DNA from 4 places in the Specibacter sp. AOP5-B1-6 genome. Region 2 is predicted to be linked to each of the others. Evidence: riboswitches for the same ligand, from Rfam matches in the RefSeq annotation. Region 2 holds a riboswitch; each other region holds the start of a gene.
What was found. Region 2 has a riboswitch for S-adenosylmethionine ahead of ACT3TS_RS10720 (DUF1737 domain-containing protein). Riboswitches for the same ligand answer to the same signal wherever they lie in the genome.

Region 1: another riboswitch for S-adenosylmethionine. It lies ahead of ACT3TS_RS10395 (aminotransferase class V-fold PLP-dependent enzyme); the one in region 2 lies ahead of ACT3TS_RS10720 (DUF1737 domain-containing protein).
Region 3: another riboswitch for S-adenosylmethionine. It lies ahead of ACT3TS_RS11135 (cobalamin-independent methionine synthase II family protein); the one in region 2 lies ahead of ACT3TS_RS10720 (DUF1737 domain-containing protein).
Region 4: another riboswitch for S-adenosylmethionine. It lies ahead of ACT3TS_RS00810 (bifunctional o-acetylhomoserine/o-acetylserine sulfhydrylase); the one in region 2 lies ahead of ACT3TS_RS10720 (DUF1737 domain-containing protein).

The regions. Positions count from the first base shown of each region.
Region 1 covers NZ_JBQSVT010000016.1:90,710-97,977, forward strand. The annotation lists gene ACT3TS_RS10385 (Nramp family divalent metal transporter) at 1-855, opposite strand, end outside; gene ACT3TS_RS10390 (class I SAM-dependent methyltransferase) at 973-1,743, opposite strand; gene ACT3TS_RS10395 (aminotransferase class V-fold PLP-dependent enzyme) at 1,877-3,322, opposite strand; SAM riboswitch class IV at 3,364-3,477, opposite strand; gene hisN (histidinol-phosphatase) at 3,637-4,452, opposite strand; gene rsgA (ribosome small subunit-dependent GTPase A) at 4,925-6,043, opposite strand; gene aroA (3-phosphoshikimate 1-carboxyvinyltransferase) at 6,047-7,268, opposite strand, start outside.
Region 2 covers NZ_JBQSVT010000017.1:54,079-61,346, forward strand. The annotation lists gene ACT3TS_RS10695 (LacI family DNA-binding transcriptional regulator) at 1-491, opposite strand, end outside; gene ACT3TS_RS10700 (UDP-N-acetylglucosamine 1-carboxyvinyltransferase) at 740-2,272, shown strand; gene ACT3TS_RS10705 (hypothetical protein) at 2,405-2,860, shown strand; gene ACT3TS_RS10710 (O-succinylhomoserine sulfhydrylase) at 2,853-4,064, opposite strand; gene ACT3TS_RS10715 (rhodanese-like domain-containing protein) at 4,173-4,565, opposite strand; gene ACT3TS_RS10720 (DUF1737 domain-containing protein) at 4,562-4,822, opposite strand; SAM riboswitch class IV at 4,926-5,046, opposite strand; gene ACT3TS_RS10725 (alanine--tRNA ligase-related protein) at 5,186-6,607, opposite strand; gene ACT3TS_RS10730 (bifunctional lysylphosphatidylglycerol flippase/synthetase MprF) at 6,860-7,268, shown strand, end outside.
Region 3 covers NZ_JBQSVT010000018.1:59,098-66,365, reverse strand. The annotation lists gene ACT3TS_RS11160 (acetate--CoA ligase) at 1-24, opposite strand, end outside; gene ACT3TS_RS11155 (ABC transporter permease) at 21-824, opposite strand; gene ACT3TS_RS11150 (aliphatic sulfonate ABC transporter substrate-binding protein) at 824-1,861, opposite strand; gene ACT3TS_RS11145 (ABC transporter ATP-binding protein) at 1,943-2,785, opposite strand; SAM riboswitch class I at 2,792-2,903, opposite strand; gene ACT3TS_RS11140 (CoA-binding protein) at 3,017-3,433, shown strand; gene ACT3TS_RS11135 (cobalamin-independent methionine synthase II family protein) at 3,460-4,665, opposite strand; SAM riboswitch class I at 4,677-4,791, opposite strand; gene ACT3TS_RS11130 (polysaccharide deacetylase family protein) at 4,941-5,915, shown strand; gene ACT3TS_RS11125 (dihydrofolate reductase family protein) at 5,975-6,580, shown strand; gene ACT3TS_RS11120 (MmcQ/YjbR family DNA-binding protein) at 6,577-6,981, shown strand; gene ACT3TS_RS11115 (DUF1990 family protein) at 6,965-7,268, shown strand, end outside.
Region 4 covers NZ_JBQSVT010000001.1:163,589-170,856, reverse strand. The annotation lists gene ACT3TS_RS00830 (CPBP family intramembrane glutamic endopeptidase) at 1-168, shown strand, start outside; gene ACT3TS_RS00825 (uridine kinase) at 513-1,193, opposite strand; gene ACT3TS_RS00820 (VOC family protein) at 1,494-2,132, opposite strand; gene ACT3TS_RS00815 (Tex family protein) at 2,246-4,768, shown strand; SAM riboswitch class IV at 5,024-5,140, shown strand; gene ACT3TS_RS00810 (bifunctional o-acetylhomoserine/o-acetylserine sulfhydrylase) at 5,217-6,539, shown strand; gene metX (homoserine O-acetyltransferase MetX) at 6,549-7,268, shown strand, end outside.

The sequences.
Region 1 (7,268 bases), on a different contig from region 2:
GACGATGGCCGTGTGGGCGCCCTCGATGCTGTCGGTTCCGGAGATCCCGCCCAGGGTTGAGGCGGCCAGCAGGAGCATGCCAATGTTGACGGCGCCGGCCAAAATGAGGGCCAGCACCACGTCAAGGCGGGTGGCCTTGATGATCCTGCGCAGCCCTGCCGGGGTGCTGCGGGCGTCGGGGTGCCTGTCCTTGGCCAGCTGGGAGTGCAGGTAGATGGCGTGTGGCATCACGGTTGCCCCCAACATTCCGGCCGCGAGCATGACGCTGCCCGAGCCGTCGAAGCGGGGGATCAGGCCGGCGGCCACGCCCGCCGGGTCGGGCGGGCTGAGCACCAGCCCGGCAAGGAAACCGATGGTGATGATGACGAGCAGGAAGATGATGATGCGTTCAAAGTGCCGCTGGCCGTGGCGGTTTTGCACCGTGAGAAGAACCATGGAGGCCAGTCCCACGATCAGCCCGCCCACCGGCAGCGGCAGCTGAAACAGCAGGTGGAGGGCGATGGCCCCGCCAACCACTTCGGCCAGGTCCGTGGCCATGGCGACCAGTTCCGCCTGTGCCCAGTAAAGCCGCCGGCTGCGTGTCGTGAACCGTTCGCCCAAAATTTCCGGAAGCGACTTGCCTGTCACCACGCCCAGCTTGGCCGACTGGTACTGAACGAGCATGGCCATGACGTTGGCCGCCACCAGGACCCAGACCAGAAGGTAGCCGTAGCTGGCACCCGAGGTGAGGTTGGCTGCAACATTGCCGGGGTCGACATAGGCAATGGCGGCCACAAAGGCAGGGCCCAGCAGCAGGAGCAGTCCGCCGCGCGGTTTGCGCAGCGGCTTTTTCCCGGTTGTGGCAGTCTCGAGCACAATCAACCCTTCGAAGTGCCTAAATCAATTTTGTAGGTATGCCGAAATCATATGCTTTTTGGGCTGCCGTTGTCGAGGTGCGGTTCTTGGGGCGCCGGTTCCTGCTGACGGGACGGCCTACAACTTCCGGGTGCGCCAGGTCTGGGTCACATAGGGAAGTTGTAGTTCGGTGCCGGGGACGTGGCCCAGGTGCTCAAACAAGTACCAGCGCAGATTGGCTGTCACTTTGGCGCGGACCTGCTCCGAGGCCTTGAGGTAGTAGCTGCGCGACTTGGCCAGCTCCATGAGCTCCTCGGGGGTCAGCGTCTGGCCCCACCGGGTGTTGTGGGGCTCGGCGGGCGCGAATTCCGGGCCGAGGGTGGGGCGGAAGTCGGGCTTGTGGACATCACCGGCGTGCATGATGCGGGCCAACCTGTGCACCCAGGGGAGTCCGACGTCGAGCTGGTTCCAGACCAGCCCGAGGGTGCCTCCGGGGCGCAGCACGCGGGCAATCTCGGTGCTGGCCGTGAGGGGATCGCACCAGTGCCAGGCCTGGGCGACTATGGCAAGGTCCATGGTGGAGTCGGCCAGTTCGAGGTTTTCGGCCGTGCCCACAAGCGCGGTGGCCTGCGGGACAGCGTGGGAAAGCTGAGCGAGCATGTCGGCCGAGGGGTCGACGGCGGTCAGGGTCCAGCCGCGCCCGGCAAGCAACTGGGTGTACTTGCCCGTTCCGGCCCCCACGTCTAGGACGTCATGAAGGGGGTGCGCGGCGACTTCGGTCAGCCAGTCAAGGGATTCACGCGGGTAGCCGGGGCGGACCTTGTGGTAGTGGCCACCGCCCTCAAGGAAGGCTGTTGCCATGCGTTGGCGCCGTTCGGCGTCGAAGACCGGTCCGCCGGTGCCTGCCATGTTCGCTCCTGGGGTGTTGTGCGTTGGTGCCGTTCAACTTTACCCTCTACCCAACCCTCGCTCTCTCTAATGGCTATTGGCAGGCCTGGTGCCCGCTGGCAGGATTGAAACGCCCCCGTATGTGATCGAGCGTTTATTGGTCGGTGGTGCAGGGGGCGGCACCGGCCGTGCCCGGGGTGTTTGGCGCCCAGCCGGGGTAGACGCGGTTGTCGTCGGCTGGGACCCAGCGGCCGGCGTCGACCACGTAGTCCCAGCCCAGCCCGTCCCGCAGCAGCGTGCTGATGCCGTCGAGCAGTCGCTGGGCGTCCTCGAGACGGGAACCGACCCCAAAGCTGGCTCGCAGTGAACCGGCGGGCAGCCCCAAACGGTTCAGCAGCGGGTGGGCGCAGAACTTGCCGTCGCGTACGCCTACGCCATGTTCGGCCGACAGGTATGCCGCAACCAGTCCGGCGTCGTACCCGGTGACGGAGAAATTAACGACGCCGATGCTGCCGCAGTCCGGGTGGGTGTCGGCGTCGCTGAACAGGGTGTGGACGGTGGCGCCGTCGAGCGCGGACAGTCCGGCGACCAGGTGGCTGCGCAGGAGTTGTTCGTGGGTGTGCCAGTCGTTGGCGTCGAGGGCGGCCAGGGCGGTGGCGGCCTTGGCCAGCGTGGCCGCGCCGAGCACGTTGGGGGAGCCGGCCTCGTGGCGGGCCGGGCCCTCGGTCCAGCGCGTTGACTCGAGCTTGACGTCCTTTACGGCGCCGCCGCCGGCCAGATGGGGCGTGCCGGCGTCGAGCCAGTCGGGGCGGCCCACCAGGACTCCGGCGCCGAACGGTGCGTAGAGCTTGTGGCCCGAGAACGCGAGGTAGTCGATGCCGCTGGCGGACAGGTCGATCCGGCGGTGCGGTGCCAGCTGGGCAGCATCCACCACGATGCGCGCGCCGTAGCGGTGCGCCAGCGCGGCCAGCTCGTCCACGGGAAGCACCTCGCCCGTGACATTTGAGGCACCCGTGACAGCCAACAGCAGCACATTGCCGGCACGCAACTGGGTTTCCACCCGTGCAAGGGTGGCCGCAATGGAATCGGCGGCGACCACCGAGCGGTGCGGCAGAGCCTGCCACGGCAGCAGGTTCGCGTGGTGCTCGATGTCAAGGTAGAGCACCTCGCCGTGGACGTTGGCGCGGCCCTCCGCATAGCCCTGCTGCTTGAGGATGCTTGCCACGCACCCGGCCAGCAGGTTCAGTGAGTCTGTGGTGTTGCGGGTGAAGATCACGGTGTCGTCGGGGCGGGCCACCACAAAGTCCGCAACGATCCGCCGGGCGTTTTCATACACCGACGTGCTTACCTGGGAGGCGAAGCCGGCGCCCCGGTGCACGCTGGCGTAGTACGGCAGCACCTCGTTCAGGTGTGCCGCCACTTCTTCAATGGCCGGCGCCGATGCTGCATAGTCAAGATTGGCATACCGCACGTGCCCGCCCTGGATCAGCGGGGCAGGCAGGTCCTGGCCCACGACAGGCAGCAGGGGGCGGCTGGCAAGGGAGGTTTCCGCCAGTTGTGTGTTCTCAAGCAGTGTTTCCTCAAACAGGGCGTTGCTCATGAATGTTTCCTTCGACGGAAGGACGCTTGGGGGTGCCAAGGAGTCCGCGCTTGCCATGACCGTTCCGGCCTGGCCAGGTCGTCACCCGGGGCACCCCGCCGCGAAAGGAGGGTTGCCGGCCAGCAAACCGGGGTTTAGCGCTGGCACTCGTGACCTATGCCCAAAAGGTTAGCCCAAGAATTCCGACGGCGCATTTGTTACGTTGCGTAACGGGCGCCCGCATTCGCCCGAAGCAGCCCCGCGCCAGGCGGACAAAAAGAACGACGGCGGGAGGACGCCGTCGTTCTTAACTCACCTGTGCTTCTTGGTTGGGGTCAGCCCAGCAGGTCATCCCAGTTGGGGTTGAGGCGGTGCAGCACCTCTGTGTGCAGGATCGAGTTCGTGGCCAGGGCGTTGCCGCCGAAGGGGCCGTCGGCGCCCTCGAGCGAGGTGAAGCGCCCGCCGGCCTCGGTGACGATCGGGACGAGTGCGGCCATGTCGTACAGGTTCAGTTCGGGCTCGCAGGCAATGTCAACGCTGCCCTCGGCGACCATGCAGTAGGACCAGAAGTCGCCGTAGGCCCGGGTGCGCCAGACGTCGTCGGTCAGGGAGATGAACTCGTCCCGGTTGCCGCGCTCGGCCCAGCCGCTCAGTGACGAGTAGGACAGGGAAGCGTCCTTGAGTTCGGCGACGTTTGAAACGCGGATGCGGGTGGCTGCCGCGAGCGACTTGCCCATGTAGGCGCCGGTTCCCTGGGCGGCCCACCAGCGCTTGCCCAGGGCCGGCGCGCTGACGAGGCCAACGACGGGGACGCCTTCATCGACGAGGGCGATCAGCGTGGCCCAGACGGGGACGCCGCGGACGAAGTTTTTGGTGCCGTCGATCGGGTCGATGATCCAGCGGCGGGAACCGTGTCCACTGCTGCCGAACTCCTCACCCAGCACGGCGTCGCGCGGGCGGACCCGGGCCAGCTGGCTGCGGATGGACTCCTCTGCGGACTTGTCTGCGTCCGTCACGGGGGTCAGGTCCGGCTTGGTTTCAACACCCAGGTCGAGGGCCTTGAAGCGGGACATCGTCAGGGAGTCGACGCTGTCGGCCAGGACATGTGCCAGGCGGAGGTCATCGTTGTACGTCTGGGGTTCGATCGTCATACGCTTCACGCTATCGCGATTTGGCGCAAACACCCGTCAGCGCCACCTTCGTGAACTTATACGCACAACTGGAGCTCAGTGGTGTATATGCGGTGACGAACCAAAACTCATGCGCACCACCCGCTGTGAGTGGCGCGTACAAGTTCACGGGCAGTGGCGCCTGGGCATCCTGCAAGCGCCTAGCCGTGCGCAGAAGCCAACTGAGCCGCGGGCAGCTGGCCAAATGTTCCAAGCTGCGCAGAACCCACTGCGGGTGTGCCGCATAACACAGTTTTGCGGCACAACCGCGGCGAGTTCCACGCAGATTAGGACAGCGGGGGCCGGTTGTGCGCAGCTTGGGACAGCTGGGGCCGGTGGATGGGCCCACGCCGGCAGGGATCCCTGGCCGAGGAACGAGCTTAAGGTGCCGGTGGATGGGCCCACGCCGGCAGGGATCCCTTGCCGAGGAACGAGGTTAGGGGGCCGGTGGGGACTACTCGAAGATGCCCAGTTCCTTCGCCTCGGCGCGGCCTTCTGTCCTGTCGCTGGTGCCCAGCAGGCGGCGCAGCGACGCAAGGCGGGCAGGTCCGGCGTCGCCCGCGTTCCCGGACGCCACATAGGGGTCCAGCCCGCAGTTCACGGCGACGCTGTCGTGCTTGCAGCCGCGTTCGCAGTCGTCGGTGCCGGGCTGCAGGTCGGGGAAGGCCTGCAGGATCCTGTCGGCGTTCACATGTGCCAGGCCAAAGGACCGGATGCCCGGAGTGTCAATGATCCACGAGCCGGGCAGCCCGTCCTGCAACTGCAGGGCCAGCGCGGACGAAGAGGTGTGGCGCCCGCGGCCGGTAACGGCATTGACGCCGCCCGTGGCACGCTGCGAACCTGTCAGCGCATTGACCATGGTTGACTTGCCCACGCCCGAATGCCCGACCATGACGCTGACTTTGCCGTCAAGGTAGCCGTGCAGCTGCTCCACGGCACCGCCAGCCAGCAGGGCGGAGTCGCCGTCGTCACTGCGGGCGTCGATGCCGGAAGCCCCCGCAGCGGCAGTGCGGCTGATGATGACTGTCATGTCCAGGTGTTCGTAGTTGGCGAGGAGTTCGGCCGGATCCTTGATGTCAGTTTTGGTGATCAGCAGCAGGGGTGCGATGCCGGAGTCGTAGGCGGCGACCAGCGCCCTGTCAATGAATCCGGTGCGGGGTTCGGGGTTGGCTGCCGCGACGACGATGACCAGCTGGTCGGCGTTGGCCACCACCACCCGCTCCACGGGATCCGTGTCGTCGGCACTGCGGCGCAGCAGGGTGCGGCGTTCCTCAACCCGGACCAGGCGGGCCAGGGTGTCGGGCTTGCCCGTCACGTCACCCACCAGTGCCACAAAGTCGCCGGCCACCACGGGATTGCGCCGCAATTCCCGGGCGCGGGCGGCAATCAAGGTGCGTTCGGTGGGCAGGTCCTCGTCCACAATGGCCGTGTACCGCCCGCGGTCCACCGTGATGATCCTGCCAATGACGGCGTCCTCATGGGCGGGCCTGTCTTTGGTGCGCGGCCGGCTGCCCTTCTTGTTGGCCCTGACGCGGACGTCTGATTCGTCCCAGTTGCTGTAGTCCCGTGCCATTCCCTAGGCCTCGGCTTCAACCGCCGCAGTGCCAACTCCAGCTGTGCCAGCAGTTTGCGACACCATGGCCGCCCACATGGCTGGGAAGTTGGGCATGGTCTTGGCGGTGGTGGCGATGTTTTCAACCTCGACGCCGGGCACGGCAAGTCCGATGATGGCGCCGGCCGTGGCCATGCGGTGGTCATGGTAGCTGTGGAAGACGCCGCCGTGCAGGGGAGCGGGGTTGATGATCAGCCCGTCCTCGGTTTCCTCGACGTTGCCGCCAAGGGCGTTGATTTCAGCGGCAAGCGCCGCCAGCCGGTCGGTCTCATGGCCGCGCAGGTGCGAGATGCCGCGCAATCGTGACGGGGTCGAGGCCAGGGCGCAGATGGCCGCCGTTGAGGGGGCCAGCTCGCTGGTGTCGGAGATGTCGACGCCGAGGATGTCCGGACCGCCGGTGACCGTCAGGACACCGTCATTAAGCGTCACCGTGGCACCGAACTGCGGCAGGATTTCCCGCCACTTGTCGCCCACCTGTGTTGTGTTTGACGGCCAGTTCGGGATTCGCACGGTGCCGCGGGTGGAAAGGGCGGCGGCAAGGAAGGGTCCGGCGTTTGAGAGGTCCTGCTCCAGCGAGACGTCAAAGCCGGGGATGGGTCCGGGCTGCACCTTCCAGTGCTTGGGCGTGGAGGAGTCCACCACAACCCCCATGGACCGCAGGATTTCCACTGTCATTGAAATGTGGTCGAGGCTGGGCACCGAATCGCCGGTGTGCTCAAGGTGCAGCCCATTGCTGAAGCGCGGTGCAACCAGCAAAATGGCTGAAATGAACTGGGAGGAACCGCCTGCGTCGACCTGCACGTGACCGCCCTCAACAGCGCCCGTGCCGTGGACGGTGAACGGCAGGAAGCCGTCGTCCCCGTCCTCGACCCGCACCCCGAGCCCTTCCAACGCAGCCACAATCGGAGCCATCGGGCGCACCAGGGCCGCCGGGTCGCCGTCGAACTTTACTGGGCTGGCAACGAGCGCGGCCAGCGGCGGGACGAAGCGCATGACGGTCCCGGCAAGGCCGCAGTCGACCTCGATGGTGCCGGGCGCTGTGGAGCCGGCCGGGATGGGCGTGACCACGAGGTCGGGGACGTCGCCGGTGCCGGGAACTTCGGTGATGACAGCGCCCAAGGCCCGCAATGCGCCGATCATCAGGTCCGAGTCGCGTGATTGGAGCGGCGCGCGCAGACGGGATTCA
Region 2 (7,268 bases):
TCGGGAATGATCGAGCGCAACGTGCCGGCCGGGTCAAAACTATTGGCCAGCACGGCCGGTACACCGCGCATGGTCGAGTGGGGATGATGGGCGCGCAGGCTCATGGTGGCAAAGACCAGGGCGTCCACCTGCCGGTTGAGCAGGGTGTTGAAGGCGCTGTCTTCACGAACGTCTTCGCCCTCGGTGTCAATCACCAACAAGAGGTATCCGGCATGGAAGGCTGCGGCGCTCGCACCTTGCAGGAGTTTTCCGGCGAAAGGACCCCCGGCAATCGAGTCCGTCACCACGCCAATGGTGTGGGTGCGCTGGGCTTGCAGCGACCGGGCCACGGCGTTGGGTGTGTAGTTGAGCTCCTTGGCGGCGGCCAGGATCCGCAGCTGCTTGTCCTTGGCGATATTGCCGTCGGCGCGGCCGTTCAGGACAAAGCTCACCGCACTGCGGGAAACGCCCGCGCGGTCGGCAACATCCTGCGAGGTGGACTTCCGGGCCATGGGGTCTCCTAAATCGTGTCAGGCCAGCCTATCTCCTGAGCCGCGGGCCCGGGTTCCGGCCCGAAGCTGCGGCGTGGTTGCCCGCGGCGCCGCCCGGGCGCGATACCCTAGAGTGAGCAGTGGCCCGGCCATTATTTAGCCCATCAAATTTATCGCATGAAACGGCTAATATTTAGAGATTTCCTGCGAAAATGCCGAAACGGTCACATAAGTGCCAGGAAATATGCATGCTGTGATATAAAAGTCTTATGACTCAAGTTGCTGCAGAAACCGTTGGCGTATTGGTGCGAGATGCACGCAATGAAAAAGGCTGGACCCAGGGCGAATTGGCCACCCACTTGGGAACAAGCCAAAGTGCCGTCGCCCGGATGGAACAAGGCAAACAAAACTTGAGCCTGAAGATGATCCAGCGGATGGAAGCGCTGCTGGAAGCCAACCTCTTCAGCGTGGGCGCTGCGGCCAAGAACGCCGTCACGCACCTGCGCGTGCACGGCGGGCGCGAACTTTCCGGCAGCGTTGAGGTCAACACCAGCAAAAACGCCGGCGTGGCGCTGCTCTGCGCGAGCCTGCTGAACCGTGGTACCACCATCCTGCGCCGGCTGGCCCGCATTGAAGAAGTCAACCGCATCGTGGAGCTGCTGACGTCCATCGGCGTCGAGTGCACCTGGCTCAACGAATCCGACCTCTTGATCCGCCGCCCGGCGGTGCTTGACCTGGCCGCCATGGACATTGCGGCGGCCAAGCGCACCCGCAGTGTCATCATGCTGCTCGGCCCCCTCCTTGACGAGGAAGACCCCTACCGCATCCCCTACGCCGGCGGCTGCGACCTCGGCACGCGCACCGTGGAGCCGCACATGCAGGCCCTGCGCGAGTTTGGTCTCACAGTGAACGCCCACGACGGCTTCTACCAGGTGCAGGCGCCGTTGAGCGACACCGTGGACAGGACCTTTGTGCTGACGGAACGCGGCGACACCGTGACGGAAAACGCCATCATGGCCGCCGCGCACCGCGAAAGCACAACCGTCATCCGCAACGCCAGCCCCAACTACATGGTGCAGGACCTGTGCTTCTACCTCCAGGGACTGGGCATCCGGGTGGAAGGCGTCGGCTCCACCACGCTGACGATCACCGGCAAGGCCCGCATCGACGTCGACATTGAATACGCGCCCTCCGAAGACCCCATCGAGGCCATGTCCCTGATCACCGCGGGCATCGTGACGAAGTCCAAGGTGACGGTCAAGCGCGTGCCCATCGAGTTCATGGAAATTGAGCTGAAGGTGCTGGAGCAGATGGGCTTCCGCTACCTCAAGTCCGCCGAATACATGGCCCGCAACGGCCAGACGCGGCTCGTGGACATCACCACCCTGCCCTCCGAATTAAAGGCTGCGCCGGACAAGATCCACCCCATGCCGTTCCCGGGCCTGAACATCGACAACCTGCCGTTCTTCGCCGTCATCGCCTCCTGCGCGGAGGGCACCACGCTCATCCACGACTGGGTTTATGAGGGCCGCGCCATTTACCTGACGGAGCTGAACCGCCTCGGCGCCGGCGTTCGCCTGCTGGATCCGCACCGCATCGACATCAAGGGTCCCACGGCCTGGCGTGCCGCCGAGATCGGCTGCCCTCCCGCGCTGCGCCCGGCCGCCTGCATTCTGCTGGCCATGCTCGCCGCGAAGGGCACCAGCGAACTGCGCAACATCTACGTCATTGAGCGCGGCTACGAGGACCTGGCCGAGCGCCTGAACACGATTGGTGCCGAGATCGAGTACTTCCAGGACTGACTGTTCCCGCAGCCCCGCCGTCCCCGTTGAAAAGGGACGGCGTTCGCGGTTAAAGCGGGTGCGCGGACACCCGCCGATTGCGCAAACGCCGTCCCTTTTCGCGGCGGCCACACTCCGCGTAGGCTCAGCAGCATGTTTTCTTGGACCAAACGCGATTCCACAGCGACCCTTCCTCCCGTTGCCATCCCAAGGGACGGCGGCATCCCGTGGCGGGGTGCCGGGCTGACGGCCACCGATGTGGACCTGCCGCGCGGACGCAAGGGCACCAAGCTGATGCACTGCGTGCAGCTGAGCACCGGCGACGTCACCGTGACCATGCTTCAGGCGGACATTCTGGAGCTGCTCAATGGACGGGTCGGCATCGTCGATCCGATCGGGGCCGACTCGAGTGTCTTCCTGTGCAATGCGGCAGGGGTTGATGCGGCGGCAACTGCCGGCAAGGCCGCCGAGGCGGGCAAATGGATGGCAGCATTCCCCGGTGACGCGCTGGCGCTGCTGGTAGTCCCCGTGAGCGAGCCGCCGGCCGCCATCATGTCCGGCGCCGACGTGGCCAGCTTCTCCGCATGGGCGCGCAAGCTCGCTAAATAGCAGCCAGGGCTCCCGCCAGATCGGCCTTGAGATCTTCCACGTCTTCCAATCCCACGGACAGGCGCAGGAAACCGTCGGAGAGTCCAATGGCCGCCCGGCCCTCGGGCCCCATGGCGCGGTGTGTGGTGGTGGCCGGGTGCGTGATGAGCGACTTTGTGTCGCCGAGGTTGTTTGAAATGTCGATGATCCGGAGGGCATTCAACAAGGAAAACGCCGCGTCCTTCGTGGTGCCGCCGGCAGGTTCGGCCAGTTCAAAGGTCAACACCGTGCCGCCGGCCTTCATCTGTTTTTTGGCCAGCTCATGCTGCGGGTGCGAGGGCAGATGCGGGTACAGCACGCGGCTGACCTGCGGCTGCGCTTCCAGGAACTCGCCCAGCGCCAGTGCGCTGTTGCATGAATGCGTCACGCGCAGGTTCATGGTTTCCAGCCCCTTGGTCAGCACCCAGGCGTTGAACGCGGACAGCGCCGGCCCGGTATGGCGCATCAGATTCTTGACGGGTCCCTCGATGAACTCCTTCGAGCCCAGGATGGCGCCGCCCAACACCCGCCCCTGCCCGTCAATGTGCTTGGTGCCCGAATACACAACAATGTCGGCACCAAAGTCGCCGCAGCGCTGCAGCAGCGGTGTGGCGAACACGTTGTCAGCCACCACCTGTGCACCCGCGGCGTGGGCGAGGTCGCACACCGCCTGCACGTCAATGATTTCCTGCATCGGGTTCGACGGGGACTCAAAAAACACGGCCGTGGTGGGCACACTCAGCGCCTCGCGCCATTGCGCCAGATCGGGCCCGTCAACGAAGACGGTCTCCACACCCCAGCGCGGCAGCAGTTCGTTCAGGATGACAAAGCACGAACCAAACAAGGAACGCGAGGCAACCACCCTGTCCCCGGCAGCCAGCAAGGCACCCAGCGCGGTGAACACGGCGGACATGCCCGACGCCGTCGCAAAGCACGCCTCCTTGCCCTCCAGCAGCCGCAGCCGTTCCTGGAAGGTGGCGACCGACGGGTTCCCGTAGCGTGAGTACACAAAGCGGTCCACCTCCCCCGTGAATGCCTGCTCGGCGGCTTCGGCGGATTCATACACAAAGCCGGAGTTTAAAAAGAGGGCTTCGGAGGTTTCCTGGAAATGGCTGCGGTCAAGTCCGCCGCGCACGGCCTGGGTGTCTTCGGCCCAGCCGGCTGCGTGCTCGTTAAAGTTGCTCAATTGCTGTTCCCTTGGCTTTCGCTGATGGTGTCCTGTTTTTGGCACGCGGGTGAAGTACGACGGCGGCCCAAGCGTCCGGCTGTTCGCCCGCCTTTGTTTGTGGCGGGGTCAGTGCCAGGGCAGCTTGCGGTTTTTCCAGCCGTTGACGACCCTGTCGCCATAGCCGTCCTGTATGCCTTCGAAGCCTTCAAGGACGTTGTAGGCCGTGTAGCCGGCGGCTGTTGCGGCCTCGGCTGCGGCAATGGAGCGCGCGCCGGAACGGCACAACACCACCAGCTGCTTGTCAGTGGGCACAACGGCCTGGAGCTCGGCCAGGAACTGCGGGTTGTTGGTGCCGTTGGCCAGGTTCCACTGGATGAAGACCGGTTCGGCGCCCAGTGAGGAGGTGTCGGGGACGCCGATGTGCGCCCATTCACCCTCGGTGCGCACATCCAGCAGGACGGCTCCGGCCGCCACATGCTCCCACGCCGATGCGGGGGCCAGATCGCCTGCGTAGCTCATGCGATGCCCTCGCCGTCGAACTCCAGCTCGGCGTCGAGATCATCCACGGCCGTGGCCACCGCGGCATCGCTGGTGGCAACAGCCTGCGGGAGGATCACTGCCTGGGCGCAAATGACGCTGCTGCCGTTGAACGTGACAGCAGGCCCGCCGTGCAAAACATAGCCTTCCGCCAGGGCTGTTGAAATGCGCTCACAAAACGAGCGGTCGTCGGGACCGGTGATGAGCCGATAGGCCAGGGGGGAAGCGTCCGCGGACATGGTGTCTCCTCAGTGCAGGTGGCCGAGACTGCAAGCGGGAGCTGGTGGCGGTGGTGCAAGCCCGGTTCTCAATGCCGGAGAACCTGCTTTGGGCGCCGCAGGGGGTTCACGCTTGCAAACATCAGCCGTGGGAAGCTGGGTTTGCCGAGTATTCACCCGAGGCACCCCGCCGGAAAGAGGGTTGCCGGCCAGCAAGTCAGGGCTTGGCGCTGGCACTCATTACTCCCTTGCAAACTAACACAGGAAGCGTGGAGGCTGGGAAATCCCGGGCTCCCATGTGGCGGAACATGACGCGGGAGCAAGGGGGCCGGGTACCTGCCGGCGTGGGCCCGGCCAGCAGTTCCTTGGCGGACAACTCAACTACTATTTGACCCCCAGTGTGGCGGTCTTTTGCGAACGTTCGCGTTGTTGGGCCATGAGCAGGTCAAACTCGTCCCGCCATGCCGGCGACACATCCAGGGCCTGGGAAACGGCTTCTTCATGGCTGAGTTCAACCGGGAATCCGTAGGTGTCCGACAAGGTAAAGAAGGCCTGGCCGCCCAGCTGCCCCTCGGCGGAAAAGCGCCGCAGTTCCCGCAGCCCCTTGGCAAGGGTGCGGCGGAAGGAGCGCTCCTCCTTGCTGAGCGAGGTTTCGATCTCCTGCTGCCGGGCGGCCAATTCGGGGTAGGCGTCCCCGTACATGGACACCACCACGGGCACGAGGGTGCCCAGGAAGTTCTTTTCCACGCCCAGCCCGTGGGCGAACCGCATGGCCCGCCGCAGCAAGCGCCGCATGACATAGCCCTGCTGCTTGTTGCTCGGGCGCACACCGTCATTGGCCAGAAAAATAGCACCGCGGGCATGGTCCGCAATGATGCGCAACTCTGTCTGGTGTGCTTCATATGAGGTGCCCGCCAACTCTTCCAGCCGTGCCACCAGGGGCCACAGCAGGCTGGTCCTGAAGACGTCGGGACTGTCGATCGCCGCGGCGGCAATCCTTTCCAGCCCGCCGCCAAAGTCAACCTGGTGTCTGGGCAGCTTGATGAATCCTTCCTGCTTGCGCTGGTATTCCATGAAGACCGAGTTGCCGATCTCCAAGAACTGTCCGCCATCGGAATTTTGATGCGTAAAGGCGCCGTAGGCGGTGTCATGCTTCACGTCGGGGAAAAAGTAGAAGACCTCCGTGTCCGGGCCGCAGGGATCACCGATTGGCGTTGCATCCGGGGATCCGCCACGGGACCACCAGTTTTTGTCGCCATAAAAAGCAATGCGTGCGCCTTGGTTTCCCACGGCGTTGCCGTGTTCCTCCGTGCGCAGGTCCACCCGGTCGGCACTCACGCCGGCCGCGAGGAAGAGCCGTTCCCAAATGTCCGCGCTGTCATCGTCGCGCGGTATGTCCCGGTCCGGGTCCCCGTCAAACACGCTGACAAAGATGCGTTCGGGGTCAAGTCCCGCCACGTGGGTGAGGAAGTGCCACAAGGCCGGGATCTGCTCTTCCTTGAAGTAGGCCCCCAGGCTCCAATTGCCCAGCATTTCAAAGAATGTGGTGTGCCGGTTGTCGCCAACTTCCTCCATATCCTGGGACCGCAGGCAGGTCTGGCTGTCCGCAAGTCTGTCACCCGACGGATGGTCGGCTCCCAAAAGGTAGGGCAGCAGCGGCTGCATCCCGCTTCCGGTGAACAGCGTGGTGGGATCGTTGCGGGGAACCAGCTCGGCCCGTTCCAGCACCGCATGGCCGGATCCGGCCTGATACTCCAGAAAGAGGCGGCGAATGTCCGAGGTGGTCAACGGTGCGGTGGCAGCCATTGGGATCCTTTCGCCGGTTCCGGCAAGCAGGGCGCAGGCGAACTGTATGGCGGAATCCGCCGGAGGACTTAGCTCTGCTGCAGCACGCGGAGTGCGGGCGTAGCGGAGTACAAGCCATGTTTCCATGTTGCTCCGCTTGTGGCCAGTGTTTTGGGAACGCCAGTTCAGGCCTGTCTATGGGGCAGGCGTTGTGCTTTTATTGGATAAGTGCACGGATCCAGAAAATCCCGGCCACGAGACAGGGGACACGAGATGACCGCCGAACCAGCTGTTGCCAGCAAATCCAAGTCGAAATTATCCGGAGTCGTCTTGTTTTTGCGGAAGTCGCCGGCAACGGCGGCGCTCCTGCTGCTGGTCGTCGCGGCAACGGCAGCCACGGGGGCGTTGACCGGGGGCGTGCCGGAAGATGTGTTGTCTGCGGTCGGCATCAATCTGGACGATGTGATCGCAACCTGGTGGACACTGCTGGTGAGTGCCTTCTTCGCTGGTTCGTGGCCGGGCCTGGTGGTGCTGCTCCTTGTCATCGCCATCGGCGTTGGCATTGCCGAACGGACAGTCGGCACTTGGCGGGCGGTATCGATGTTCCTGTTGGGACATGTGCTCAGCTCGCTGGCGCTTGCGGGGCTGGTGGTGCTGGGAACCGCGGGCAACGACGCGTGGC
Region 3 (7,268 bases), on a different contig from region 2:
CTTTTCGTTTGTTTCCGTTGTCATGACCATTTGCGCACTGCCCATTTCTCCGCCAGGCCCAGCAGGGCGTCGGTGGCCTTGCCGAGAACCGCCAGCAGCACGATGGCCAGCAGCAGCCTGTCGGTGCGGCCGTTGTTTTGTGAATCCGTCAACAGGAAGCCCAGTCCCATGGAGGAGGCGATCAGTTCGGCAGCAACGAGGAACAGCCAGGCCTGGGCCAGGGCGAGACGCAGTCCGGAGAAGATGGCCGGGACCACGGCCGGCAGTTGCACGGTGGTCAGCAGCTTGATGCCCTTCAGCCCAAAGGCACGGGCGGCCTCCACAAGGTTTTTGTCCACGTGGCGCAGGGCCAGGGACACCGTGGTGAATACGGGGAAAAACGCACCAATCACAATCAGGGTGACCTTTGAGTCCTCGCCGATCTTCATCCACAGGATCAGCAGCGGCACCCATGCCAGGGACGGGACGGCCCGCAGGGCGCCGATCGTGGGGCCCAGCAACACCTCGGCGGCCTTGGAAAGCCCAACCAGGGCACCGAGTGAAACACCCAGTGCCGCGCCGGCAACGAATCCGATGAGCACCCGCTGCGTGGAGATCGCCACATGGCCGAACAGTTCGTTGCGTGCGATGAGCTCGGTCCCTGCCTCCAGCACCGCACGGGGCGCCGGCAGCTGGACCGGTGAGAAGAGTCCGGCGGCCGTGCTCAGCTGCCAGGCCAGCAATATCAGGGCCGGCAGCAGCAGTCCCAGGCCCAGCCGGGCCCAGCCGTTGGCCAGGTTCCGGACGGACCCGCTGCGGCGCGCGGCCGTGGTGGTGGCTGTCATCAGGCTTCCTTGATCGAGTCGGGATTTGCCTTCACGGCCAGGGAATCATCCAGGAGGGTCTCCAACGCGGTATCGACTTCAGCCTGGGTCTTGACGTCGCCGAGTTCCACAAAGGTGGGCCCGATCTTGGCCAGCACGGCGCGCTGCTTGTCCCCGGGAATCCCTGACACGTCGAGGTTGCTGCGCTCGAGAATCACCGTGTTGGCCACGGCGGGCTTGAGCCCGGCGGCGTCGGCCAGGATTTGTGCCGTTTCTTCGGGGTTGGCCGCGGCCCAAATGCGAGCTTTTTCATAGGCGTCCACAACGGTCTGTGCCAGTTCGGGCTTGTCCTTCAGGAACGACTCGGTGGCGTTCAGGAAACCGTAGGTGTTGAAATCCAGATTGCGGTAGAAGAGCGTGGCGCCTTCCTGTTCGGCGGCCGCCATGATGGGGTCCAAGCCGGACCAGGCATCCACGGAACCGTTCGCCAGGGCTGCGCGGCCGTCGGCGTGCTGGAGGTTCTCCACTGTCACGTCCTTCGTGCTCAGCCCAGCTTCCTCCAGCGCCTGGACCAGGAAGAAGTACGGGTCGGTTCCCTTGGTGGCAGCCACGGACTTGCCCTTGAGGTCGGCGACCGAGGTGATGGCCGAGCCCTTGCCGGTGACCAGTGCCGCCCACTCCGGCTGGGAGTACAGGGAGATGGTCTTGATGGGGGATCCGTTGGCGCGGGCCAGCAGCGCGGCGGAGCCGGCCGTGGATCCAACATCGACGGCACCGGCGCGCAGCGCCTCGTTGGCCTTGTTTGAACCTGCGGACTGCAGCCATTTCACGGTGACACCCTTGTCCGCCAGGGTCGCCTCCAGCCAACCCTTTTCCTTGATGACCAGGCTCAACGGGTTGTAGGTGGCAAAGTCGATGGTCAGTGTGCCGGACCCGCCGCCATTGCCGGCTGCGTCGGTGGCTGCGTTTTCACCGGCGCAGCCGGCCAGGGCCAGAGCGGAGACAGCGGCGGCGACGCTTAGGAAGGAACGGCGGTTGACAGAGTGTGAAACAGGCATGAGGGTCCTAAAAATGGTTGCGGTGGTGAAAGTGTGTGAAGCGCAGCTGCGCAGGAGTGCAGGTGCGCTCGAATGGGGAGGCTAGTGGCCGTCGACGCCGAGACTGGCCAGCAGCGAACTGCGCAGGCCGGCCAGTTCTGTTGACGCCCGGGCGCGGGGGCGCGGGCCGGGCACTTCGACCGTGCGCACAATGGTGGACCCTGGGCGGTCTGTTCCGTCCGGTCCGAGCAGGATGATGCGGTCGGCCAGCTGCAGCGCCTCATCGACGTCGTGGGTGACCAGCAGGACGGTTGCGGGCTCGGCGGCGTGCACATCCAGCAGCAGGTCCTGCATGGTGATCCGGGTCAGGGCGTCCAGGGCGCCGAAGGGTTCGTCCAGCAGTAAAACGCCGGGATTGCGGGCGAGGGCGCGGGCCAGGGACGCCCGTTGTGCCATGCCGCCGGAAACCTCCCGAGGCCTGTGCCCGGCGAAATCCGACAAGCCCACCAGTTTCAGCAGTTGTTCCACCGCTCGGCGGCTGCGGGTGGCGTCCGCGTCGGAGGGCACACCAATCGCCACGTTTCCGGCGATCGTCCGCCAGGGCAGCAGGCGGGGCTCCTGGAATGCCACGGCACAGCGCGCATCAATGCCGGACACGGTGGTTCCGTCGATGGACACGGCGCCGGTGCTCGGGGCATCGAGCCCGGCCACGGCACGCAGAAGAGTGGATTTCCCGCAGCCCGAGGGTCCGAGCAGGGCAACAATCTCCCCGGCCCGCACGTCAAACGAAACATCACGGAGCACCGTGTGGGTGCCGGCCCCGGAGCCAAAGGAACGGCCCAGCTCATGAAAGGACACCGGCATGGCGGCCGTGCCCCGCGGATCAAAGACTGGCGGGGACGCTGAGGCTGAGACTGGTGTGGGCGGCGAAAGTAAAGCAGACATGGCAACACTCCATCGGTCCTGGCGGTAGCACCCTGCCGGTATCGACACCCACAAAGGGGGCCGACCAGGGTTGCTGCGGCGTCGTTGAGCCAGATCTCTCAGCCGCTCGGGATGGTCACCTTCAGACTAGGGCCCGGCACCGGACCGACAGAAATTGGCGGACGTGCAGCGGTTCGCGAAGCGTAACAATTCAATTGGCCGACCTCTGCAGGGACGGCATAAGCTCAGCTCATGGCACATGTAAACGACCCCGCAACCATTCGCCGCCTGCTGACAACGCCGGGCCGCTGGGCGGTGGTTGGACTCTCCAACAATCCCCGCCGCGCCGCCGTCGGCGTTTCCTTGTTTTTGCAGCAGCACCTGGGCCAGGAGATCATCCCGGTCAGCCTCAAGGGCGACGACGTCCACGGCGCAACGGGCTATAAAACACTGGCGGAGATCCCGGGCCGCATTGATGTTGTTGACTGTTTTGTGAATTCCACGAGGGTTGGCGACGTGGTTGACCAGGCAATTGCGGTGGGCGCCCGGGCCGTCTGGCTGCAGCTGGGTGTCATCGACGAGGCGGCGGCACAGCGGGCAGTGGACGCCGGCCTGGATGTCGTCATGGACACCTGCCCCAAAATCGAGGCTGCCGCACTGGGCCTGTAGCCGCACTGCGCTGGCGGCAGCGGGGATTATTTCCAGAGCCGGCTGCTGGCCAGTGCCGCACCTTCGCCAAGTGCCGCCAGCTTGGCTGCCGCAATCTGCGGGTGCACGCGGCCGCCGAGTCCGCAATCAGTGGAAGCGATGATGCTTTCTCGCCCCACCACCGAGGCAAAGCGTTCAATGCGGTCGGCCACAAGTTGCGGGTGTTCAACCACGTTTGTTGCGTGCGAGACGACGCCCGGCACAATCGACTTGCCCTCGGGCAGCTTGGTGTCCTGCCAGATCTTCCACTCATGTTCGTGGCGGACGTTGGCTGCCTCGAAGGAATATGAGCCCGCGTTGATATTCAGCATGGTGTCAACCAACTCGGGGAACGGCAGGTCTGTGGTGTGCGGGCCGTGCCAGGACCCCCAGCACAAGTGGAAGCGGATCTGGTCTTGCGGCAATCCACGCAGTGCGTAGTTCAACGCCTCAACCCTGATTTGGGTGAACTTCAGGTAGTCCTCAATCGAGGGGGCCGGGGTGATCTGATCCCAGTTCTCGGCGATCGAGGGGTCATCGATCTGCAGCGTCAACCCGGCGTTGATGACGGCAGTGTATTCCTCACGCAACACATCGGCGCAGGCGTAAATGAACTCTTCCTCCGTGGCATAGTGCTCGTTGGAGATGCGGGAGGCGCTGCCGGGAGACAGTGCGGCGACGAAACCTTCCTCGACGCCTGCCCGGGCCATGCCGGTGGTGAGGTTCTTGATGTCGGAGGCGACGGCGTCGTGCCCGGTGTAGGTCAGGGGACCGGTGCACTTGGGGAACAGTTTTGCGCCGGCGGAGAAGATGCCGGAGGCGGGGTCGTTGTAGGCCTCGGCAAAGATGGTGCGGTCGCGGCGGTGCACAAAGCCCGTCAGGGCAATGTTGCCGGGCGTCGACTCGACGGGGTCGAGAGCCCATTTTTGGTCCGCGTCCAGCTCCAGTCCGCCCATGCGGGCGAAGGAGTAGGACCACCAGGCGCCGTAATCGACGGCGGTGGACATGGCATGGCCGAACTCGCCATCGTTGACGATGTCAATGCCGGCGGCTTGTTGGCGTGCCACCACGTCAACGACGGACTCCTGCAGCAGCAACTCAAATTCCGCCGTGGCACCGTCGGCTTCCTTCACCTTATTGGCGGCGAGCAGGGCGGGCGTGCGGGGCAGCGAACCGGCATGGCTGGTGCGGATGTGGGTGGTATTTAAAGACACGAGTGGATTCCTTTCCATCGTTTCTGGCGGTAGCACCGTTCCTTGGCCTGCCGAAGTAATTCGGCGGGCGTTGGAGGGTTGCTGCGGCGTCAACAAGCCAGGTCTCTCGGCCGCTCTGGATGGGATGTGTGTCAGCCTAGCGTCCGGCAACGCCCCGCAAAAATTGTTTGCCGCATGTGACGCGCAGGACCCGTCAGCCAGATTATGATCAAACCATCGCGGCAATGCCCGCGCACCGTTCCTGACAGTCGATGCTGAACGCCCAGAAGGAAGACATGCCGCACCATCTTGACCATTCGCGCCGCCGGGCACGCTGGATGGGGTTCTTGATACTCGCCGTGGCCGTTGCCCTGATGGTCGCCGGTTTCTGGTGGGTCGCCGCAACGACCAGCTTGGGCGGGGACCCAGCCCTTCCGGCGGCAAGCGCAGGGGATGCCGGCAGCAGCGCGGCGACGGCCCCGTCTGCCACGCCAGTCGCGTCAGGCCCGTCTGCCACGCCAGCCCCGCCGAGCACGGCGAAAACTGCCTCGGCGGACCCGACGGGGGCCCCGGCGTCGGACATTCCGGCAAGCACGCCGGCGATCGATCCGGTGACTGATCCGGTGACAGGGAGGGTCAGCACCCTCGACGGGCTCGTGCCGGACTACGTCCTGCCGCCAATCGAAAATGGGCTGGCCCCTGTGCTGACCAAGGTGCCCACCGAGCAAAAGGTGGTGTTTCTGACCATTGACGACGGCGCCCTGAAGAGGGACTCGGATTTGGCGCTGCTGGAGAAGAACGGCATCAAGGCGTCGCTGTTTCTGGCGCACACATTCGTTGCGGGCGATCCCCAGTATTACCAAAAATATGTGTCGGCCGGGCACTTGATCGAGAACCACACCATGACCCACGACCTGGGTTTCATCAAGTTGAGCTACGAACAGCAAAAAGCAGAGATCTGCGGCATGGCCGATTACGAGGAGCAGCAGTACGGACGTCGGCCGATGTTCTTCCGGCCACCCGGTGGGCCCTACACGCAGGCCATCCGACAGGCCGTGGCGGAGTGCGGCATGAAGGCGATCATTGACTGGGAAGCCAAGGCGAACGCCGGTGGCATGGACTATCAGATCGGGGCCGGGCTGCGGCCGGGGGACATTGTCTTGATGCACTTCCGGCCGGAGTTCCCGGACGACCTTGGCGCATTTCTGCAGGCGCAAAAGGCTGCCGGACTCAAGGTTGTGCTGCTCGAGGACTACCTGGCCACTCCATAGCCTGACGGCTGGGGAACCGGCACGTGCCGCCGGGCTCTTCAACGGGTAGCGTTGATGCCATGACGCGCATTGTTTACTACACGGCGGCAACGCTGAACGGCTATCTGGCGGACCGGAACCACTCGCTGGACTGGCTCTTTGCCGTTGACGACACGGACGGGCCGGACATTGCGGGATTCATGGACACCATGGGCGTCTTTGTGGAGGGTTCCTCCACCTACGAATGGGTTCTCAAGGCGGAGAACCTGCTGGCCGAGCCCGCCAAATGGCAGCAGTACTACGGAAGCAAGCCCACTTACGTGTTCACCTCCCGGACGCTGCCCGTGCCTGAAGGGGCGGATGTGCGCTTCGTCAACGGTCCTGTCGCCGATGTGCTGGACGAGATCAAGGATGCCGCCGGCGACCTGGACGCGTGGGTGGTTGGCGGCGGCGACCTGGCCGGGCAGTTCCTGGATCTTGGGGCACTGGACGAACTCGTCGTCACGATCGCCCCGGCCGCACTGGTTGGCGGGGCGCCGCTGCTGCCGCGCAATGTGGGGGCCGACAGGCTCAAGCTGAGCGCCGCCAGCAAGCACGGGGAGTTCGCGATGCTGAGCTACGCAGTGCTCAGCGCCGCAGCGTCCGGCTCCGCAGCGGCCGGCGAAGAAGCACGGACGCAGCCATGAGCCTCAATGCGGAATCCTTGCGTGCGGCCGCGCTGGCCCTGGCCGGTGCCTACGAGGACTTCCCCTTTGGGCCCGAACTCAGCGTGTTCAAGGTCAGGGCCAGCAGCGGCGGCGAACAACGCACAGGCAAGGTGTTTGCCCTGGGCGACCTCAACGTGCCGGCGCTGTCCATCAGCTTGAAATGCGATCCGCTGCTGGCTGCGCAGTTGCGCACCGCGCACGCGGGCATCGTCCCGGGCTACCACCTGAACAAACGGCACTGGAACACCGTGGACTGCACGGCGGTGGACGCGGACATGGTGTTGGACATGCTGGAGGATTCCTACGACCTTGTGGTGGACGGCCTGCCCAAGAAACAACAAACCGCCTTGAAATGGAGTGCACGTGTTGCCAAAAGCTGACCGCGGCCGCCTGGATTATCCCTGCCTCGGCCTGACCCGGCTGGCGGCGCAAAAACCTGCCGGTGCGGTGGAGTGGCCCAAGGGATTTGACCACGTGGACAAGACCATCCTGGTGGGGCACGGTGCCGAGGCCTTTGCGGCCCTGGCCGAAGGCATCATGACCTGGCAGATCCAGCAGCGTGCCGGCCTGCAGGTCACGGCGCCTCCCCGGGCAATTGTTGGCGCCCGGGTCGTCAGCGGTTTTGGGGTGGGCCGCCTTCGACTGCCGGTGCCCTGCGAAGTGGTGT
Region 4 (7,268 bases), on a different contig from region 2:
TACCACCTGTACCAAGGTTTCGGGCCGTTCCTCGGCAACTTCGCCATGGGGCTGCTGTTTGGCTGGGTGTACAAGAAATACGGGCGGGTGGCTCCGCTGGTGGTGGCGCACGCACTGGTTGACATCGCCGCGTTCACGCTCGGCCCGGCGCTGGGGTTCGGCGGCTGATCCCACGCTGCCAATGTGCCCCTTCACCTCGCGCCCCGGTCAGGGGACCCTGCATGTGTATTCAGCGGTCGTGGACACTGCTGCGGGACGAAGCCCGACCTGGCAGCTCATGTCCAGCCCAGTTCGACCTTCACTTGAGCCCAGGGGATGTTGGGTCCCTCATCTGCCATTGCCTCGTCGAACGCGGCGGCATCTTCGGCGTCTTCCAGCGCTTCGAGCATCCGTTCGTAATGCTCGGGACTGACAACAACTGCTGTGCGCTGGCCGCGACGCTGACGGTGGACATAAATAAAGCGTGCATTTCCTACCTGAAATTCACGTGAGTGGCGGTCTCGACTGGAGAGTCATGTGGCTGTCAGAGTCCGTTTGGCAAACCCTTGTCTGCCTGCTGCAGCCATGTGGGGATGGATGACCTGTGGGGAAGTGAAGTCGGTGTTGTCCACGACGATGGTGGCACGTTCCCAGGGCCGGGCTGCCGCGAAGTAGAGGCGCTGCCCTCCGACGTAGCGGCGCATCGTGGGGTGCTCCGGGTCGGGATTGCTGCCGTTGCGGACAGCCATGCGTGCCGCGGTTTCGGCGAAGGGAACGTCCAGGAACAGCGAGGCGTCCCAGCAAGGGGTGAGCTCATCACGGTGCAGGAACATGCCTTCCACAAGGACAAGGGCATCTGAGGGGGCGTGCAGGAATTCCGCTTTTACCGTTTCGTCGAGTTTCTGGTCATAGGATGCCGGTGAGTACCAGCCGTCCCCGTTCGGAGCCAGTGGTGCGAACACCAGGTCCTGCAGGGCAGCATAATTATAGGTGTCCTGCCAGAAGCCTTCCGCTGAGTTGCGCCCCCGGGAGTGCCTGATGGGCGAGGGGTTCAGATAGTCGTCGGCGTGGATGACGATCACGGGCCGGCTCTGGATCCCGGCTGCCAGGTTGGTGGCAAAGGTGGTCTTTCCACTGCCGTCGATGCCGTCGACTGCCACGAACCGGCGCCCGGGACCAAGGCCACGGAGAATGCTGGTTGCCAGTGACCGCATGAACTCTTCCATACCGCCATGTTCCCAGAACTGGCACCTGTTCGAGGGCCCCTTTTGTGAAGTGTCGCCGTGCAGCCTATGTGGCGGCCTTGTCCTTGGGCAGCACGACAAACCCTGCGAAGGCTGAAGGACGTGGCAGCCGGATCTCACGGACCTCGGTGCGATGCCCGGACTTGCCGGACGGTGCCAACGAAAACGGCACCCGCCCACAGGGGGAGGGTGCCGACGTCGTTCCCCAGCCGCGCCCTAACCTCGTACCTCGGCCAGGGAACCCTGCGCTCGTGGGCCCAGCCGAAAAAGCTAGATCGTGACGGGGCCGCCGGCCGTCTCGAAGGTGACGGACATGATGCCCGGGGTGCCGCGCGGGGCGATCCATTCCACGGCCACATCGTCCAGGGGAGCCTCGACGGGTTCGCCCAGCCACTCGGTGACGCGTTCGGCACTGCCGGCGATGGTGAGCGAGGAAAGCTTCACGATGGAGGGGCGGGCCTGCGAGGGGTGCAGGGCCGGATCGCCCTCCCACTTGAGCATGTAGGGGACCTGCGGGTCGGCGATGAGGCCCTTGATGCCGATCTGCTGCCAGATTAGTTCCTGGCCGTCGGGGAACTTGCGGTTGCCGGGGACGGCGCTGCGGCCGAGGCGCTCCTCAAAGGGGACGAGGTCGTCCACGGCGACGCACCAACCCATCCAGCCGCCACCGGCGGCCGAGCGCGCCTGCACGGCCTGGCCGAAGGGTGCCTTGTCCGACGCCGGGTGGTTGAGGCACTCGACAATTTCCAGATAGTGGTGGTCCGTGAGGGGGATGATCATATTGCGGGTGCCGAAGCGCGGATGGATGCCGCCCTTCACTGCCTTGACCCCTAGGGCCGTCGCGATTCGCTCCGTGGTGGCGGCCAATCCATCTGATTCACTGGCGTAAGAAACATGATCCATTCGCATAGCTTCATCTTGGCACTTTGTGATCAGGCTCTCGACTAAGTGTGCCCTTAGCCACATGGGACGTCAGATCTCATGCGGCTGCGGCGGCGCCGCCCGTGGGGCAGAATTGAGGGGTGACTGATTCTGGAAACACCCCGTTGTCCCTGCCCACCCCTGCCGCCCGGGAGGACCGCATCAGTGCCGCCATTGCCGCGGAGCTCGGTGTCCGCCAGGCCCAGGTTCGCGCTGCGATTGCCTTGATGGACGACGGCGCCAGCGTCCCCTTCATTGCCCGGTACAGAAAAGAAGCCACGGGGACCCTGGACGATGCCCAGCTCCGCGATCTGGAGGAGCGGCTGCGGTACCTGCGCGAGCTTGAGGCCCGCCGGATTGCGGTGCTCGAGACCATCCACGGCCTGGGCAAGCTGACGGCCGGGTTACGCCGCTCCATCGACGCGGCCGCCACCAAATCCGACCTGGAAGATCTGTACCTGCCGTACAAATCAACCCGCAAGACCAAAGCCGACGCCGCGCGTGAAGCGGGACTGGAGCCGCTGCTGGATGCGCTGTTGGCAGACCCGTCCAGATTCCCCGCCGTCGAAGCGGACGCCTTTGTCGACAACGCCCGCGGAGTGGCCAGCGCCGACGACGCACTGGCCGGCGCCCGCGCCATCTTGATTGAACGGGCCGGGCAGGACGCCGTGCTCGTGGGCGGGCTGCGCGAGAAGCTCTGGAAGACCGGTCGGCTGCGCTCCTCGGCGAAAGCCGGAAAGTCCGTGGACGGCGAGAAGTTCAAGGACTACTTTGACTTTGCCCAGCCTCCGCACACCCTGCCCAGCCACCGCGTGCTGGCGTTGCTGCGCGGCGAAAAGGAAGGTGTGCTCTCACTGGATTTGGCCGAGGCCGATCCCCGGGACGCAGACGCACAGGCCCAGGCGCGTTCCCGCTATGAAAGCGCCGTGGCCCAGTCCCTGGGCATTGCCGAATCCGGGCGTGCGGCCGACACCTGGCTCATGACCAGTGCGCGCCTCGCATGGCGCACCCGCATCCTGACCCGGCTCTCGGTGGACCTGCGGGTGCGGTTGTTCCAAAGCGCGGAAGAGGAATCGGTCCGGGTATTTGCCGCCAATCTGCGTGATGTGCTGCTTGCCGCGCCGGCCGGAAACCGCGCCACCCTGGGACTTGACCCGGGGCTGCGCACGGGCACCAAGGTCGCCATTGTCGACGGCACCGGCAAGGTCGCGGCCACCGACACCATCTATCCCCACGCCCCGGCCAAGCGCTGGAACGAAGCCCTCGCCACGCTGGTGTCCCTGGCGCAACGACACAACGTTGAACTGGTGGCGATCGGCAACGGCACGGCCAGCCGGGAAACCGACAAACTGGCGGCCGAACTGGTCGCCGAACTCAAGCGCGTGAGCCCTGGCCAAAAGGTCACGAAGCTGGTGGTGTCCGAGGCCGGGGCCTCGGTGTATTCCGCCTCCGCACTGGCGAGTGCCGAGCTGCCCGGCATGGATGTGTCCCTGCGCGGGGCCGTGTCCATTGCGCGGCGCCTGCAGGATCCGCTGGCCGAGTTGGTGAAGATCGACCCCAAGTCCATTGGTGTGGGCCAGTACCAGCACGACCTCACCCCGGCGAAGCTTGAACGTTCCCTGGGTGCCGTGGTGGAGGACTGTGTGAACGCCGTGGGCGTGGACCTGAACACGGCCTCTCCCGCGCTGCTGGCGAGAGTGGCCGGCGTCGGCCCGCTGTTGAGTGAAAACATCGTGGCACACAGGAACGAACACGGGCCCTTCACCAAGCGCCGCGAACTGCTCAAGGTTGCCCGGCTTGGCCCGAAGGCCTTCGAGCAGTGCGCCGGGTTCCTGCGGATCACCGGGGGAGCGGAGCCGCTCGACGCCTCCAGCGTCCACCCGGAGGCTTATGGGGTGGCGCGCAAGATCCTGGCCGCCGTTGGTGCTTCGACGGCGGAAATCTCCGGGGGAGTGGGCGCTGCGGGTGCCGTTAACCCGGGCGAATTTGTCGACGGCAGTTTCGGCCTGCCGACGGTGCAGGACATCGTTGCCGAGCTGCAAAAGCCCGGCCGCGACCCCCGCCCCCGCTTTGAAACCGCCACCTTCACCGACGGCATCGAGAAAATCACCGATCTGCGTCCGGGCATGATCCTGGAAGGAACGGTCTCCAATGTGGCGGCGTTTGGCGCCTTCGTTGACATTGGCGTGCACCAGGACGGGCTGGTCCACGTCTCGGCCATGAGCAATTCCTTTGTGTCCGATCCGCATGCAGTGGTCAAATCCGGCCAGGTGGTGCGTGTGAAGGTCCTCGAGGTGGAGCCCGAACGCAAGCGCATCTCCCTGACCCTGCGCCTGGACGACGAGGTGGGGGCCGGTGCCAAGACGGGAAATTCCCAGCCCGGGAAGCCCGACGCCGGCTCCCGGACTTCCGGACGTCCCTCGCCGAAGGGCGGCGCTGCCGATGCGCGCGGACGAGGGCAGGGCCGGCAGCCGGGCTCCACCCAGGGCTCCACCCAGAGTTCCAACCGGGGTGCCGGGGCGCAGGGCCGCCCCAACCCGGCAGTTCGGTTGGCCAATTCAGCCGCGCCGTCGGCCAACACCGCCATGGCCGAGGCGCTGCGCCGGGCAGGACTGGGCAAGTAAGTCCACAGCCCGGCGGCAGGGGGCGGGCGCTGGAAGGTGCGTGTCCGGCGTCGTCCGTGGTTGTTGACTGCATCAACTGCTTCCCGCTCCGCAGTTGCATGCCCAGTCCAGACGGAATGGCCCCGAAACGGCAAGCGGTCATCCGGTTGTTCAGCCGAAGCCACCTTTTGGGCCAAAAATCAAGCAGTTCTTCGCTTAAGTCATAAAGTTGTCACAATCTTGCGGCATTGCGGGGTTTCTTCCACACTGGATGCAGGTCATGAGTGTCAGCGCACAGCCCCGGCTTGCTGACCGGCAACCCTCCTTCCGCGGTGGGGTGCCCCGGGTGAGGACCTGGCATCGAACCGACCGGTTGCGGTGCAAGCGCGGGCCATCGATTTCAAGGCCCTTCCGTGCAGTCTGCGCCGGAGGGTTTTGTTGCAGGCCTCTAGTGTGAAGGATTCCATCCATGAGTAACGGTTGGTCATTTGAAACCCGTCAGATCCACGTAGGCCAGCAGCCGGACGCCACCACCGGTGCGCGGGCCCTGCCCATCTACCAGACGACGTCGTTCGTGTTCCCGTCGGCCGAAAGCGCAGCCGCACGGTTTGCCCTTGCCGAGCTGGAGCCGATCTACACCCGCATCGGCAACCCGACCACGGATGCCGTGGAGCAGCGCGTTGCCAACCTGGAAGGCGGTGTCGGTGCCCTGCTGCTCGCCTCGGGCCAGGCCGCAACGACCTTCGCCATCCTCAACGTGGCCGAGGCCGGGGACCACATCGTCTCCAGCCCGAGCGTCTACGGCGGCACGTTCAACCTGCTCGCGCACACGTTGAAGCGGCTCGGCATCGAGGTCACGTTTGTGTCCGACCCCGACAACCTGGACGAATGGCGGTCCTCCGTCCGCCCGAACACGAAGGCATTCTTTGGCGAGACGGTGTCCAACCCGCGCCAGGACGTCCTGGACCTGGAAAACATCAGCACCATTGCCCACGAGGCCGGTGTGCCGCTGATCGTTGACAACACCCTGGCCACCCCGTACCTGCTCCGTCCGCTGGAATGGGGCGCCGACATTGTCATCCACTCGGCCACCAAGTACCTGGGCGGGCACGGCACCGCCATTGGTGGCGTGATTGTCGACGGCGGCAAGTTTGACTTCGCTGCCGACCCGGAGAAGTTCCCCGGCTTCAACACCCCGGACGAAACCTACAATGGGCTGGTGTTTGCCCGCGACCTCGGCGTCGGCAGCGCCCTGGGCGCCAACCTGGCCTACATCCTCAAGGCCCGCGTGCAGCTGCTGCGGGACCTGGGCTCCGCCATCTCACCGTTCAACGCCTTCCTCATCGCCCAGGGCATCGAGACGTTGAGCCTGCGCGTTGAACGCCACGTCAGCAACGCCGTGACAGTGGCCGAATGGCTTGAAAGCAATGAAAATGTGGAGGCCGTGGCCTACGCAGGAATCCCCTCCAGCCCCTGGTTTGAGCGCGGACGCAAGTACGGGCCCAAGGGCATCGGCGCCATCGTCTCCTTTGACATCAAGGGCGGTGCGGAAGCCGGCAAGCGCTTTGTTGACGGCCTGGAGCTGCACTCCCACGTCGCCAACCTGGGCGATGTGCGATCCCTGGTCATCCACCCGGCGTCCACCACGCACGCGCAGCTTTCACCCGAGCAGCAGCTTGCCGCCGGCGTGCGCCCGGGACTGGTGCGGCTGTCCGTGGGCCTGGAAAATGTTGCCGACATCATCGCCGACCTTGAAGCCGGGTTCCGCGCCGCAAAATCGTCCGTGAGCTGAATGAGCCGCGTGACAAAGACGGCAGCGGAGCGCAACATGGTGACCCCCGAGATTGAAACCAGCACACCCGAGCCGGCCGGCAGTTCCTGGTCGGCCGCTGTTGGCCAGGGCGGCGGGGTGCTGCGTTCGGTTCACATCGGCGCACTGCCGCTGGAAGCCGGGGGCGTGCTGCCCTCGGTGACCATGGCCTTTGAAAGCTGGGGAACGCTGAACGCCGCCGGCGACAACGGCGTGCTCATCCAGCACGCCCTCACCGGAAGCACCCATGTCAGCCGCGGCGATTCCGAGGAAGACGGCTGGTGGGAAGGCCTCGTGGGCCCCGGCGCCGTGATCGACACCGACAAATACTTTGTTGTGTGCGCGAACATCGTCGGCGGCTGCTACGGCACCACCGGCCCGTCCAGCATTGCCGGGGACGGCAGGCCGTACGGTTCCCGCTTCCCGTTCGTGACCATCCGCGACTCCGTCCACGCCGAGGCGCGCCTGGCCGACGCCCTTGGTGTCAGCTCCTGGCACGCCGTCATTGGCGGATCCATGGGCGGCGCGCGGGCGCTGGAGTGGGCTGCCACGTACCCCGGTCGTGTGCAGCGCTGCGCCGTGGTGGCGTCGTGCGCGGCCAGCACCGCCGAGCAAATTGCCTTCGCCCAAGCTCAGGTGCTGGCGATCCGCCAGGACCCGAACTTTGCCGGCGGGGACTATTACGACGGCGCAGCCCCCATCTCAGGCTTG